One region of the Pararhizobium sp. LjRoot235 genome, then DNA from elsewhere that is predicted to be linked to it. Evidence: predicted binding sites of a transcription regulator. Region 1 holds the regulator's gene; the other holds the start of a gene.
What was found. Region 1 encodes PhoB, which activates phosphate uptake and scavenging genes when phosphate is short. Its sites were predicted from a motif close to TGTCATNNANCTGTCAT; they were not measured.

Region 1 (7,884 bases):
AGCACGTCGCGGAGTTTCTCGCGCGAGCAGCTGCACTTGTCGTAAACCGCCTGGGGCGGATAGACCTTGACGCCGCGCTCATGGAACAGCCGGTAGAGCAACCGCTCGGTTCCGACCGTCGGATCGGTCAGTTCGTCTGCGTCGATACTCTGGACCATGACGCTTGCCTCGCCCCAGAGATCGTCGACCCCAATGGCATGCTCGCCGTTGTCGCCATCCCCCCCGTGAAGATCCGCCTGGCGCATGCGCTCCGGCGCTTCCGGCAGGAATTGGGCGACCATGCCGCCGGCCCGCCAGCGATGGCGCGGCTGGCCGTTTTCATCGCGGTCCAGCAACTCAGCGACACCGAGGCGCACCTTGGTCGGGATCTGTTCCGACTGGCGGAAATAGACGCCGGCGATCTCCTCCAGCGAGGCGCCATCGAGCGGCACAATGCCCTGATAGCGCTGCGTGTGGGCGCCCTGGTCGATGGTGAAGGCGAGAATGCCTTCGCCCAGCAGATGCTCCGGTTTGGTCAGGCCGTTTTCTTGGGCGCGCGACAGGGCTTCCTCGTCGTAGCGGGCATAGGCACGCACCCGGTCCGGCGTCGAGAAATCTGCGACGACCAGATCGACCGGACCGTTGCTTTTCGTCTGGACGATCAGCTTGCCTTCGAATTTCAGCGAGGTACCGAGCAGGACCGTCAGCACCACCGTTTCGGCAACGAGACGGGCGACCGGTAGCGGATAATTGTGGCGTTCGAGGATGGCGTCGAGCATCGGGCCGAGCTGGACGGCACGGCCGCGCACGTCGAGGCCCTCCACCTGAAACGGCACGACATGATCGTCGCCGGCAAAATCGAACTGGCCGAGGCCCGGGTCTACTTCCGTCATCACTCTGCTCCTTAGCCCTCGGACATCGACAAGCCGAAGGCTGGAACCTTTGGCGACGTGATGCCCGATGCTCTCTTATTGATCCTGCGCAGGCCCGTTTTGTCCAGATCGTCACTCGGAAAAACGGCTGCTTGCTCTTCTCCGCACCCGCTGCAGACAGCGGCACGGATGGCTGGATATTCTGAACGCGAATGACCGGCACGGAGGCTGAGCTACCCGCCGGTCATCCAATTGCAGCATAGATCGTGTGCCGCGGTCCCGTTTTCAATATGCGCGGTAGCGCGCTCGTCAAAGCGCGCCGAGGCACCAGGCGAGAACCGATTTCTGCGCATGCAGGCGGTTTTCCGCCTCATCGAAGACCACTGACTGCTTGCCGTCGATCACGTCGTCCGTCACCTCCTCGCCGCGATGGGCAGGCAGGCAATGCATGAACAGCGCGTCCTTTTCGGCCTTCGCCATCAGCTCCGCATTGACCTGGAAGGGCTGGAAGACGTTGTGACCGCGCGCCCGGTGTTCCAGGTTCATCGACACCCAAGTGTCGGTCACCACGCAATGGGCGCCGACAACCGCCTGATCGGCGTCATGATAGAGCTTGATGTCGCCGCCATTGTCGCGGGCCCAGTTGAGGATCTTGTCGTCCGGCTCGGAACCAAGCGGAACAGCCATATTCATCCGATAGCCGAAACGGGCGGACCCTTCGACGAAGGAATGCAACACATTGTTGCCATCGCCGGTCCAGGCAATGGTCTTGCCCTTCACCGGGCCTGCATGCTCCTCGAAGGTCATGATGTCGGCCATGATCTGGCAGGGATGTGTCGTGTCCGTCAGGCCGTTGATCACCGGTACGGTTGCATGCTCGGCAAGTTCGAGCAGCCGGGTGTGATCGGTCGTGCGGATCATGATGGCATCGACATAGCGCGACAGCACCTTGGCCGTGTCGCCGATGGTTTCGGCGCGGCCGAGCTGCATTTCGGTACCGGAGAGGAACAGTGTCTCGCCGCCGAGCTGGCGCATGCCGACATCGAAGGACACGCGCGTGCGGGTCGATGGCTTCTCGAAGATCATCGCCAGCATCTTGCCGGCAAGCGGCTTTTCGGCCGTGCCGGCCTTGGTGGCAGCCTTGCGGACGCGGGCGTCTTCGATGATCGCCCGCAGGTCGGCTGCCGTCATGGCAGAAAGATCGAGAAAGTGTCTGGCCATTTCTATTCAAAGTCCTGTGTTTTCAGCATGGGAAGGGGAACGTCGTTCAGGCCGAGGCCTTTCGTCGTTCCGCCGTCAGCTGTTCGGCCGCCCGCTCGAGCCGCGCCAAGCCTTCGCGAGCTTCCTCGGCCGTCGTTACCAGCGGCGGCAGCAGGCGGATGACGTTTTCACCCGCAGGCACGGCCAGAAGCCGCTCGGCGCGGATCGCCTTGAGCAGGTCTGCGGACGGTACCTTGGCCTTGATGCCGAGCATCAGGCCTTCGCCGCGGATTTCCTCGATGACATCGGGGAAACGATCGGCAAGCGAAGCGAGGCCCTGGCGGAAAACCAGCGCCACATCGCGGACATGCTGCAGGAAACCATCGGCCAGGACGATATCGAGAACGGCATTGCCCACAGCCATGGCCAGCGGATTGCCGCCATAGGTCGAGCCATGCGTTCCGGCGACCATGCCGGAAGCCGCATCCGCCGTCGCAAGGCAGGCACCGAGCGGAAAACCGCCGCCGATCCCCTTGGCGACGGCCATGATGTCGGGCGTGAGACCTGCCCATTCATAGGCAAACAGCTTGCCGGTCCGGCCGATGCCGCACTGGACCTCATCGAGGATCAGAAGCAAGCCGTATTCGTCGCACAGCGAGCGCACCTCCTGCAGGAATTCCTTCGGTACCGTGCGGATGCCACCCTCGCCCTGGATCGGCTCGATCAGGATCGCGGCGGTTTCCTCCGTGATGGCCGCTTTCAGCGCCGTCATGTCGTTGAACGGAACCTGATAGAAACCCGGCGCCTTCGGACCGAAACCCTCGAGATACTTTGCCTGACCGCCGGCCGCGATGGTCGCCAGCGTCCGGCCGTGAAAGGCGCCTTCGAAGGTAATGATGTGGAACTTTTCCGGATGCCCCTTGGAGAAGTGATAGCGCCGCGCGGTCTTGATCGCGCATTCCAGTGCTTCCGCACCCGAATTGGTGAAGAATACCTTGTCGGCAAAGGTGGCTTCAGTCAGCCGGCGGCTCAGGCTTTCCTGTCCGGGAACCTCATAGAGATTGGAGAGATGCCAGACCTTGTCCGCCTGCTCCTTCAGCGCCGAAACGAGGTGCGGATGGGCATGGCCGAGCGAATTGACCGCGACACCGGCGGCAAAATCGAGATAGCGCGTGCCATCCTCCGCAACCAGCCAGACGCCTTCGCCGCGCTCAAACCGCAAGGGGGCGCGGGCATATGTGTCATAAAGCGGCGTGGCATCGGCCATGGCGCATGTCTCCTCAATCATCACGGTGATTGTTTCGGTTGGCTCAGCTCGGACTGAGGTCAGCCCTTAAAAAATCAAAATGCCGCCTCGCGGCGGCAAAATCACTATCTTCATTTCGCACCGCAATGTCAACAAAAGCCGGCAATTTGCGGCAATTCACGCCGCCATCGCGACATCGATTTTTTTGACCGCACGCTCTTGCAAAAATGCCACGCATGCCAAGCAAGTTGGGGAAAACTCGAAAATCGATTCGCTCGGATTCCGGGGACTCTTGTCAGCGAGTCCCCCTACCTCTACCTTAACAACTAATTACTAGAACGCATGCGGCGGACCTAGTCACCAAAAGAGTTATCGCGTTTCAGCCTCGGAGTCCGTCCGGGGTACGGTGGAGGATTCGACCATCACCAACGCTGTGAATGGAGAAAAGACCATGAACTGGACTGACGAGCGGGTCGAGAAACTCAAGAAGTTGTGGTCAGAAGGATTGAGCGCGAGCCAGATCGCCGCGCAGCTCGGCGGCGTCAGCCGAAACGCGGTCATCGGCAAGGTGCACCGGCTTTGCCTGCCCGGCCGTGCCAAGGCTGGCGGCAGCACGGCAACCACCGCCCGCGCCAAGCGTCCGGCGACATCCGCACCGCGCGCGCCGAACTACGCTGCGCGCGTCACCAACCGCACCGTGACACGCACCACGGGCGCCACCGTCATGAAGGAAGAGGTGGAAATCGACGCCATTGAGGACCAGTACGTCGCACCGGTCAGCAACGTGGTCGTGCCGATGTCCCGCCGCCTGGCGCTGACGCAGCTTACGGACCGCACCTGCAAGTGGCCGATCGGCGACCCGATGAAGGAAGAGTTTCATTTCTGCGGCAATGACTCGCCCGATACATCGCCCTACTGCACCTTCCACGCAAAGCTGGCCTATCAGCCTTCCGGCGAACGCCGTCGGGCTCGGTGAACGCCGCAAACCACTAAACATAAAAAGGGGCCGGCCGGCCCCTTTTCCGTGTTTCACTCAAGTGCAGTCAGCTTTCCAGGGAATAGCCCGCGCCTCGCACGGTGCGGATCACATCCTGCATGTTGGAGAAGTTCAGCGCCTTGCGCAGGCGGCCGACATGGACGTCGACGGTGCGCTCGTCGACATAGATGTCGTGGCCCCAGACGCCGTCGAGCAGCTGCGAGCGCGAAAAGACGCGGCCGGGCGAGGTCATGAAGAATTCCAAGAGCCGGAACTCGGTCGGTCCGAGGCGGACCTCGCGGGTCTTGCGGTGAACGCGGTGGGTTTCGCGATCGAGCTCGATATCGCCGCATTTCAGCAGCGTCGACAGCACTTCCGGCTTCGCGCGCCGCAGCATCGCCTTCACCCGCGCCATCAGCTCCGGCGTCGAGAACGGCTTGACCACATAGTCGTCAGCGCCCGTGGCAAGGCCGCGGACCCGCTCGCTCTCTTCACCGCGTGCCGTTAGCATGATGATCGGCAGGCGCTCGGTTTCGGAGCGTTGACGAAGCCTGCGGCACAACTCGATGCCGGAGACGCCCGGCAGCATCCAGTCGAGGATCAGGAGATCCGGCAGGCGCTCCTGCAGCCGGATTTCCGCTTCGTCGCCGCGGTTGATCGTATCGACTTCAAAGCCTTCGGCCTCAAGATTGTAACGCAGGAGAACGCTCAGCGCTTCCTCGTCTTCGACAACGGCAATTCTTGGCAGCATGCGGTCTCAACTCCTTGACGCCTTGCCCTCATTGCAAGGGGCTCGTCCGGCGGCCCGAAAGCCGTCGGGCAGTCAAATGCCTAGATTTCACTTACCTATTTCCGATCCGGCGCGGCGATCAGTTGCCGATCGCGCCGACGGTATTGGCGGTATCGTCCTTCGGACGTTCCCCGGCCGGCTGGGAGCCGGTCGCCATGTAATAGATCGTTTCGGCGACATTTGTCGCATGGTCGCCGATGCGTTCGATATTCTTGGCGCAGAACAGAAGATGCGTGCACGGCGTGATGTTGCGCGGATCTTCCATCATGTAGGTCAGGAGCTCGCGAAACAGCGACGTGTAGATCGCATCGATTTCATTGTCCCGCTCACGGATGCTGTTGGCCTTTTCCGGCGACCGCGACGCATAGACATCGAGCACTTCCTTCAGCTGCATCAGCGCGAGTTCGGCCAGGTGCTCCAGCCCGCGAGCCAGCTGCCGCGGCAAGCTGGCGCTCGAAACGGCGATCACCCGCTTGGCCGTGTTCTTCCCGAGATCGCCGACACGCTCAAGATCGGCAGCAATACGGATGGAGCCCATCAGTTCGCGCAGGTCGGATGCGACCGGCTGGCGTCTTGCGATGGTGACGATCACCTTCTCGCCGATCTGGCGTTCGGCCTCATCCATGATGGCGTCGTCGGAGATGACCTTCTGGGCGAGCGCGAGGTCCGCGTTGACCAGTGCCCGCACGGATTCGGCGACCATCTGCTCGGCAAGGCCGCCCATCTCGGAGATGCGCCGGTTCAGGTATTTGAGATCTTCGTCATAGACGGAAGCAATGTGCGTGGACATGATCGTTTTTCCTTGTGTTCATGGTCCCGGTTCAAAGCGCGCCACCGCTCCCTACATCGGAAAGCGGCAAGATATGCGTCAGCCGAAGCGGCCCATGATGTAATCCTGGGTGCGCTGGTCATCCGGATTGGTGAACATCTTGTCGGTATCGTTCTCCTCGACCAGATTGCCGAGATGGAACATGGCGGTGCGTTGCGAAACGCGTGCCGCCTGCTGCATCGAGTGGGTAACGATGACGATGGTGAAGTTGGTGCGCAGTTCGTGGATCAGTTCCTCGACTTTGGCGGTCGCAATCGGGTCCAGAGCCGAGCAGGGTTCGTCCATCAGGATGACTTCCGGGCTGACGGCAACGGCGCGCGCAATACACAGACGCTGCTGCTGACCGCCGGAGAGACCAGTGCCCGGCTCATGCAGGCGATCCTTCACCTCGTTCCACAGACCTGCCTTATGCAGGCTGGTTTCGACGATCTGGTCGAATTCGGCCTTGGAGCGCGCCAGGCCATGGATCTTCGGGCCGTAGGAAACATTCTCGTAGATCGACTTCGGGAACGGGTTCGGCTTCTGGAAGACCATGCCGACGCGTGCCCGCAGTTCGACCACGTCGATGGCCGGATCGTAGATATCCTCCTCGTCAAGCGTGATCTTGCCGGTGACCCGGCAGTTGTCGATCGTATCGTTCATGCGGTTCAGCGTGCGCAGGAAGGTCGACTTGCCGCAGCCGGACGGGCCGATCAGAGCCGTGACTGTGTTTTCACGAACGTTGAGGTTCACGTCGAAAAGAGCGCGCTTCTCGCCGTAATAGACCGACACGTCCTTGCCGTTCATCTTGAAGGGAACAGTGTTCATTTTCTGATCCAGCGCCTTTTCAACTGCTGCTTCTGACATCATGTTCATGTTCTTACCTCACTACCAGCGTCGCTCAAAGCGACGCCGCAACAGGATTGCGCCAAGATTCATGACCACGAGGAAGATCAAAAGGATGATGATCGCGCCCGAGGTCCGTTCGACAAATGCACGTTCGGCTTCATTGGCCCACATGTAGATCTGCACGGGCAATGCGGTAGACGGGTCCATCGGCGAGCCGGGAAAATCGACGACGAAGGCCACCATGCCGATCAGGAGCAGCGGCGCCGTTTCGCCGAGCGCGTGCGCCAGACCGATGATCGTGCCCGTCAGCACGCCTGGCATGGCGAGCGGCAACACGTGGTGGAAGATGGTCTGCATCTTCGAGGCGCCGAGGCCGAGGGCAGCCGCGCGGATCGAGGGCGGCACGGCCTTCAGCGCCGCACGCGTGGCGATAATGATCGTCGGAAGGGTCATCAGCGTCAGCACCAGGCCGCCGACCAGCGCTGCCGAGCGCGGCATGCCGGCGAAGTTGATGAAGATCGACAGGCCAAGCAGACCGTAGACGATCGAGGGGACGGCGGCGAGATTGTTGATGTTGACCTCAATGAGGTCCGTCAGCCGGTTTTTTGGCGCGAACTCTTCGAGGTAGATGGACGCGGCGACGCCGATCGGCAGCGCCAACACAAGTACGATCAGCATCATGTAGAGCGAGCCGAGGGCTGCCACACCGATGCCTGCTGCTTCCGGGCGGCTGGAGGCGCCGAAGGTGAAGATGCCGGTGTTGAAGTCCTTCGTCAGGGCACCGCTATCGGTGAGCGTCTTCATCCAGGCGATCTGCTGGTCGTTGACCTTGCGCTTGGTTTCATCGATCTTGAGGTCGATCTGGCCCTTGTTGGCACTGTCGATATTGCCTTCGGCCAGCAGCGGCACGTTCACCGTGGTGCCGATTACCGACGGATTGGCAATGACGATGTCGCGCAGTTGGGTGCGGGCACTGGCCGAAACCATTTCCGTTGCCTTCTTGACCAGGGCGCGGTTGGCCGGATCGATGCCCAGTGCCTTGACGAGGGCGTCGCGCACCAACAGCGGATAGTTGGCCGTCATCAGCTTCGTCGGCTTAGTCGCTCGCTCGTTCTTCGGATCGATGACCTTTTCGGCAAACTCGATCGGCAGTGTGATCGTCGT
Region 2 (7,884 bases), 3.6 Mb from region 1:
CAAAGGCGAGCAGCGCGAAGATGTTGCGGGTGGTTTCAGGATACTGCGAGAAGAAGGTGGCGCCAATATAGACGGCCAGCGAACCGTAGAGATAGAAATCGTACCACTCGAAGATCGTGCCGAGCGAAGAGGCGAAAATCACCTTCTTCTGCTCGCCTGTCATGGGGGCGGCCTTGGCTCTGCCCACTGCTACAATATCTGCCATTTCGGTTGTCCTCCACTTCAACAACGGCTTGTACGCACCTGATTTGCTCCAAATCCTCCCTGATCCGAAGCGAAGTGCGCCATGGCGACAAAATGGCAGAAAAGGCCTGAAGGCGGCAGAGATGCTTTGGGATTATGACTTTAGTCGAATGAGACGGCATGGCGCGGGCGGGCGGGAATGCGCGGAACTTTCAGCTTTCTGTTGACTCCGCGACAAAAGCCAGTATGAGCAACAGCGGAAAAGGGACCGCGCCATGCACCGTTTTGGGACTTCCATCGCTGCGCTGATCGCCCCGGCATTCGTTGCCGGGCGGGTTCGCTCCTTCACTATTTTTTCCAAATCAACGGCCAAAACAACGACGAAAACCGTCTGACGTCTCTGGCCCACCCGCGCTCTCCCCGGTTTGGCCGGGGACCCGAAGCCCGCGCCACTGGCCGGCGGGTTTCTCCCCAAAGCCTGCGGAGAGAATGAGAAAGAGAGCAAAGACAATGGGTTTCAAGATTGCCGTAGCAGGTGCGACTGGAAGTGTCGGCCGCGAAATGCTGAACATCCTTTCCGAACGCGGCTTCCCGGTCGACGAAGTCGTGGCGCTCGCTTCGGCCCGCAGCCAAGGCACGGAAGTCTCCTTCGGCGACAAGACGCTGAAGGTGAAGAACCTCGAGAACTACGATTTCTCCGACACCGACATTTGCCTGATGTCGGCCGGCGGCGCCGTGTCGCTGAAGTGGTCGCCGAAGATCGGTGCGCAGGGCTGCGTCGTCATCGACAACTCGTCCGCCTGGCGCTATGACCAGGACGTGCCGCTGATCGTTCCGGAAGTAAACCCGGACGCTATCACCCAGTTTTCCAAGCGCAACATCATCGCCAACCCGAATTGCTCGACCGCCCAGCTCGTCGTCGCGCTGAAGCCGCTGCATGATTTCGCCAAGATCAAGCGTGTTGTGGTCTCGACCTACCAGTCGGTATCCGGCGCCGGCAAGGAGGGCATGGACGAACTGTTCAACCAGACCCGCGCCGTCTTCGTCGCCGATCCGGTCGAGAGCAAGAAGTTCACCAAGCGCATCGCCTTCAACGTCATCCCGCACATCGACGTGTTCATGGAAGACGGCTACACGAAGGAAGAATGGAAGGTTCTGGCCGAGACCAAGAAGATGCTCGACCCGAAGATCAAGGTGACCTGCACGGCCGTGCGCGTTCCGGTCTTCATCGGCCACTCGGAATCGGTCAACATCGAATTCGAGAACGAGATCAGCGCCGACCAGGCCCGCGACATCCTGCGTGAAGCCCCGGGTTGCCTCGTCATCGACAAGCACGAGAACGGCGGCTACATCACGCCTTACGAATCGGCCGGTGAAGACGCAACCTATATCTCGCGCATCCGTGAAGACGCGACCGTCGAGAACGGCCTCAACATCTGGGTGGTTTCCGACAACCTGCGCAAGGGTGCAGCCCTCAACGCCATCCAGATCGCCGAGCTTCTCGTCAATCGCGGCCTGATCAAGGCGAAGAAGCAGGCTGCCTGATCAGGAAATATAAGGTTTTAACCAATAAAAGCCCCGCATGATCCGTTAGAGGGATGCGGGGCTTCTTTCGTAACGACAGTCTGCCGCGATATTGTGCTCATTTGTGGGAGGATTCACGTGAAACACGGCCCTCTCCATACTGCGCCAGAATCATGACAGGCCCCGCAAAGACGGGCATTTTGCGGACATCAAATTTGAATTCGGGCGCTCACGGGGTTTTTACATGCACAAGGCAAGGCGCGTACTGGCAGGTTTCACGGCAATCATGGTGGCGTCAATTCTGCCCGCCACCGCAGCGGCAGCGCAATGCGGCAACAATGCAGGCGGCTTCGAGACCTGGGTGGAGGATTTCAAGGGCGAGGCTGCAAGCCAGGGCATCAGCCAGTCCGTACTCAACAAGGCTTTTGCCAACGTCAACTACAACAAGGCGACGATCCGCGCCGACCGCGGCCAGAAGAGCTTCAAGCTGTCGCTCGACCAGTTCATGCAGAAACGCGGCGGCCAGGCGATCATTTCGCGCGGCAAGAAGATGAAGGCGCAGAACGCTGCCCTCTTCAACGCGATCGAAAGCCGCTACGGCGTGCCGGCCGGCCCAATCATCGCCATCTGGGGCATGGAAACCGGCTTCGGCGGCTTCATGGGCAAGGAACACACCCTGTCGGCCGTCTCGACCCTCGCCTATGACTGCCGGCGCTCCGACTATTTCACTGACCAGCTTTATGCGGCGCTTAATCTCGTGCAGCGCGGCGACCTGAGCCCGGACGCGCATGGCGCCGCCCACGGCGAAATCGGCCAGACGCAATTCCTGCCGGCCAACGTGCTGACGTTCGGTGTCGATGGCGACGGCAACGGCCACATCGACATGGTTCGCTCCAAGGCGGACGCGCTTTTCTCGACCGCCAACTTCCTGCGCGGCCACGGCTGGAACGCCGGCGGCGGCTATCAGCCGGGCGAGGGCAATTTCGGCGCGATCCAGGGCTGGAACGCCGCCAGCGTCTACCAGCAGGCGATCGCCATCATCGGCGCGGAAATCGACGGCGACTGATAACGGTGCCGTTTCGGAAGGAAATCATCCGCAGCTTGGGAAGCCAGGCTGCGGTTTTTTGTTTGGGATGGGGCTTCGCCTCCGAGCAATCAAATTTCTCTCCTGGATCCCCGGAACTCGCTTTGCTCGCCCGAGGATGACGGAGGCGAAAGTGCCGCCAAAGTCCGTCACATCCCCGGCCGGGCGAAATCGCCGGTCTTGGCATCCATCACCCAGAGTTCGCCCGTGGAAATGTCGAACCAGGCGCCGTGCAGATGCAGCTTGCCGCGCTGTTCGAGAATCTGGACGCAAGGGAAGGTCCGTAGGTTGGCGATGGAATTGCGGATCGAGACGCGCTCCAGTGCCCGCTGGCGCTCGGCTGCGGTCATGATGTCGTTGCTCTGGATCTGTTCGGCGGCAGGTTTCAGGAGATGCATCCAGCGACCGATAAAATCCCCGGGCGACAGCGGCCCGGCATCGAGATCAAGCGCCGCCTTGATGCCGCCGCAACGGCCGTGACCCATGACGACGATATCGCGGACCTTCAGCACCTGAACGGCAAACTCGAGGGCAGCGGAGGTCGAATGATAGTGACCGTCCGGCTCGTAGGGCGGCATCATGTTGGCGACGTTGCGGACGACGAAAAGCTCTCCGGGGCCGCTGTCGAACACGGTCTCAGGTGCTGCGCGGCTGTCACAACAGGCAATGACGAGGGTTTGCGGCTGCTGTCCGGTTTCGGCGAGCGCCTTGTAGCGCTGCTGCTGCTCGTTGAAACGCCGGCTCATGAAGTTGTTGTAGCCGTTCAGCAGATGGTCCGGAAAACGCTGCATGGTGCTCGATCACTCCGACTATTTAAGACAATTGGGATGTACATTGCACGCTCGCCGCCTGTGGGACACAGCCTTTGCGCGCCGCGCACATGCAAATTTTCGGCAGACGGCGGCGCCGGTGACATCCGTGAAATCTCCATATCATTTCTTAGGGGTTCCGACCGGTTTATTCGGCCTGGGCAGGGGATGGCAAGCTTCATCAAGAGCGCCGTTTCTGGCTCGGATGAATCAACCGCCGCATCTGGACCATTGCCATCGGCGTTGCCAGGCTGGAAGCATCGCGCTCGAGCGTCAGTTCATCGGCGCCCCGTTTGCCGGTGCGGGCGAGGATCTCGAAGACGCTCGCCGTCGCCAGTTGCAACGCCCGCTCTTCCTTGAGCCCTTCCAGAAGCCGGGCGACGAACAGCGCCGCCAAGAGGTCACCTGTGCCATTGGGGGGATTGTCGATCAGGCGGTGCTCGGCAAGCAGCGCATGATTGCCGGAGAGATAAAGATTGCCGGTGCTGCCGTGCATCATCCCGATTGCCGAAGTGACCAGCATGCGCGGCGGCCCGAGCGCCAGGGCAGCCTCAAGAATGGCGGCGTTGGTTTCAAGCGGAACACCGCAGAGCCAGGACAGTTCGAACCGGTTGGGCGTAGCAAGCGACGCCAGCGGCAAAAGCCTGTCGCGCATCGCGATCGCGGTTGCCTCGGGCACATAAAGGCCGCCGGCATCGCCCATCACCGGATCGCAGGCATAGAAAAGGTCGGGATTTTTCTTCCTCAGCGCCTCGACGAGCCGCGCGATCCCTTCCGCTTGATGAGTTGCCCCGAGATAGCCGGAGAGAATGGCGCGGACTTCACCTGTCCATGGCGCCCGGATGAGGTCATCGATCAGGCTGTTGAAATCGTCCTCACCCACCGTCACCCGGGTCGAGGGGCCATGGCCCGGATGCCAGGGCAGGATGACCGTCGGCACAGCCCAGACCGGATAACCCAGCATCTCAAGCGCAAAGACCGCGGCGCGATTGCCGACGGAACCGCGAATCACATGGCTTGAAATGACGATGACGGCGCCGGGTGCAGGCTCGGACATTCATGTTTTTCCGCTATTTCGACACCCTCAGATCGCCCAACAGTCATGCCGCTGTCAACCGTGACCAGGAAAAGATGAAAAAGCGCCTTTCGCCGTCCAATGGATAAGCAGGATCGCACAGCGGATACAACCGATTTAATTTCAAAATTGGTGCATTTTCTCCCAAATTTTCATGAATCCATTCCGAATTCGCTCAAAATGAGCGAAAAACATCCACAAAAACAGTCGCCAACAGCCATTCTTCTGTTAGGTTCGGCAAAAATGGTGATTGCGGGGAGAGACTGCCATGGGCGCCAAATATAATCCAAAACGAGACCGGCATTTCGACGTTGTGAACGAAGCCGGCAAGGCGCTCGGGCTGACAATGTTGTCGCCGGAGATCCTTTTCCGGCGGGCAAGCCATGACGATCTCGATCAATATACACCGGAGATGCTGGCGCTGACGGCAGCACATGCCCTCAAGGAAGTGCGCCGGAGCGAAAACGACCGTCCGATCATCACCGTTGAATCGGTCGATGGCGTCACGCCCAGCGGAACGGACGTATCAATCCTGTCCGTTACTGACCGCAACATGCCGTTCCTGTACGATTCGATCATGGGCGAGGTCACCGCCACCCACCGCGACATTCATCTTGCCGTGCATCCTATCCTGGTTCTCGAAGCTGGAAAACCGGCTAAGATCTTCGATCCGGAAGAAAAGAGCGATCCCGCCTCGCGCGTCAGCCATATCCAGATTCATCTCTCCAAGCTGAGCGATACGGAGGCGGAGGACCTCAAAGCACGGGTCGGCAATGTCCTTTCGCAAGTACATCACGCGGTTGGCGATTGGAAGCAGATGACGGCCCTGCTCGACCAGGCGATGAACGAACTAGAAAACCACGCTCCCTCGCGCAGGAAGAACGACCGTGAAGAAACGCTGGCCTTCCTGCGCTGGCTGCGCGATAACAATTTCACTTTCCTTGGCATGCGCGAATACACCTATTCGGGCAAGGGGGATAGCGCCGTGGTCGAACGCGGCAAGGGCCGGGGGCTCGGCATTCTCTCCAATCCGGATGTTCGTGTCCTGCGCCAGGGCAAGGACGCGGTACTGACGACGCCGGAAATCCTCGCTTTCCTCAACGGACCTGATTTCCTGATCGTTACCAAGGCGAATGTGAAATCGGTCGTCCACCGCCGCGCTTATATGGACTATATCGGCGTCAAGCGTTTCGACGAGGCGGGCAACGTCACCGGCGAGTTGCGCATTGTTGGCCTCTTCACCTCCAGCGCCTATACGCGGCCGGCAGCGGAAATTCCGTTGTTGCGCTTCAAAGTGGAGAAGATCGTCGATCATTTCGGCTACGATCCGCAGAGCCATTCCGGCAAGATGCTTGCCAACACGCTGGAATCCTATCCGCGCGACGACCTGTTCCAGATCGATGTCGGATTGCTCGCAAGCTTCTGCGAACAGATCAACGAACTCGCCGACCGGCCGCGAATCCGGGTTCTGCCGCGTATCGATCATTTCGATCGGTTTGTTTCGGTAATCGTCTATGTGCCGCGCGAGCAATATGATTCGGATGTCCGCGAAAAGATCGGCAACTACCTGAAAACCATCTATGACGGCCGTGTTTCCGCCTACTATCCAGCCTTTCCGGAAGGCGGCCTGGCACGCGTCCATTTCATTATCGGGCGCTACGCCGGCAAGACGCCCCGTGTGCCGCAGGCAAAGCTGGAAGATGCGGTGCGCGATATCGTCACGCGCTGGATCGACCGGTTCGACCTCTTGGCCCGCCACGAGGGCGTCGCGATCAGCGTCAACGAAGCCTACCAGGTGGCGTTCACGCCGGCCGAAGCTTATGCCGACCTCGATGATATCGCGGCCTGCCTGCCCACCGACCCCATCCGCATCGCCTTCTATCAGAAGCGCGGCAAGGCACCGGGAGCTCTCGAGCTGAAGATCTTCCACGCCAGCGAACCGGTGTCGCTCTCCCATCGTGTTCCGCTGCTTGAAAATCTCGGCTTCCGGGTGATCAGCGAACAGACGCATGATATCGCCGTCACCGACGTTGCGAGCGGACAGCGCCTCGTCGTTCTGCACGATATGGAACTGGTCCATCGGGACGGGCACATACTCAACCTCGACAAGTGCGCCGCGATGCTGGAAGAGGCTTACCTCGCTGTCTGGAACGGCCTGATCGAGGATGACAACTTCAACCGGCTGATCATGCTTGCCGGCCTGACGGCCCGCGAAGTGACCGTTCTGCGGGCCTATGCGCGCTACCTGCGCCAGACCGGCATCACCTATTCCCAAGGCTATATTGCCGAGACCCTGAACAAGTATCCGGCTATCGCTGCCGACATCTTCAAGCTCTTCGTCACCCGCCTGGACCCCTCGCTCGACGACAAGCCGCGAACGAAGCGCATGGCGGCGCTCTCGGCGGCGATCGAGCAGGCGTTGAACGCGGTCCCCAGCCTCGACGAAGACCAGATCCTGCGCCGCTACGTCAATGCCATCACGGCGACGTTGCGCACCAATTATTTCCAGCGAGATACAAACGGCAATCCGAAAGCGATGCTCGCCTTCAAGCTCGATCCGAAAATCCTCGACGGTCTGCCCGAGCCGCGCCCGTTCCGCGAAATCTTCGTCTACGGCACCGAAGTCGAGGGCGTGCACCTGCGCTTCGGCAAGGTGGCGCGCGGCGGCCTGCGCTGGTCGGATCGCTCGCAGGACTATCGCACCGAGGTGCTCGGCCTGGTCAAGGCGCAGCAGGTGAAGAACGCCGTCATCGTACCGGTCGGCGCCAAAGGCGGCTTCTATCCGAAGCAGCTGCCGGTGGGCGGCAGCCGAGACGAGATCTTCAAGGTCGGAACCGAGGCCTACAAGACCTATATTCGCACGTTGCTGTCGATCACCGACAACATTGTTGGCCAGGATGTCGTGCCCCCGGCCGACACGCTGCGGCTTGACGGTGACGACCCGTATTTCGTCGTCGCCGCCGACAAGGGCACCGCGACCTTCTCTGACACCGCCAACGGGCTTGCGCAGGAAGCGGGCTTCTGGCTGGACGATGCCTTTGCCTCCGGCGGCTCTGCCGGATACGACCACAAGAAGATGGGCATCACCGCGCGCGGTGCTTGGGAAACCGTCAAACGGCATTTCCGCGAGATGGACACCGACATCCAGACAACGCCCTTCACCGTTGCCGGCGTCGGCGACATGTCCGGCGACGTCTTCGGCAACGGCA

Region 2: the regulator PhoB is predicted to act here: its motif matches at 4,699-4,715, upstream of ACSQ2Z_RS01680 (NAD-glutamate dehydrogenase).

The regions. Positions count from the first base shown of each region.
Region 1 is NZ_CAXUSP020000001.1:3,975,914-3,983,797, forward strand. It holds gene ACSQ2Z_RS19525 (Hsp33 family molecular chaperone) at 1-872, opposite strand, end outside; gene argF (ornithine carbamoyltransferase) at 1,161-2,072, opposite strand; gene ACSQ2Z_RS19535 (aspartate aminotransferase family protein) at 2,119-3,318, opposite strand; gene ACSQ2Z_RS19540 (GcrA family cell cycle regulator) at 3,749-4,273, shown strand; gene phoB (phosphate regulon transcriptional regulator PhoB) at 4,341-5,024, opposite strand; gene phoU (phosphate signaling complex protein PhoU) at 5,143-5,853, opposite strand; gene pstB (phosphate ABC transporter ATP-binding protein PstB) at 5,932-6,747, opposite strand; gene pstA (phosphate ABC transporter permease PstA) at 6,760-7,884, opposite strand, start outside.
Region 2 is NZ_CAXUSP020000001.1:348,809-356,692, reverse strand. It holds gene ACSQ2Z_RS01705 (MFS transporter) at 1-205, opposite strand, end outside; gene ACSQ2Z_RS01700 (aspartate-semialdehyde dehydrogenase) at 694-1,728, shown strand; gene ACSQ2Z_RS01695 (lytic murein transglycosylase) at 1,952-2,773, shown strand; gene ACSQ2Z_RS01690 (carbonic anhydrase) at 2,941-3,582, opposite strand; gene pdxY (pyridoxal kinase PdxY) at 3,782-4,657, opposite strand; gene ACSQ2Z_RS01680 (NAD-glutamate dehydrogenase) at 4,944-7,884, shown strand, end outside.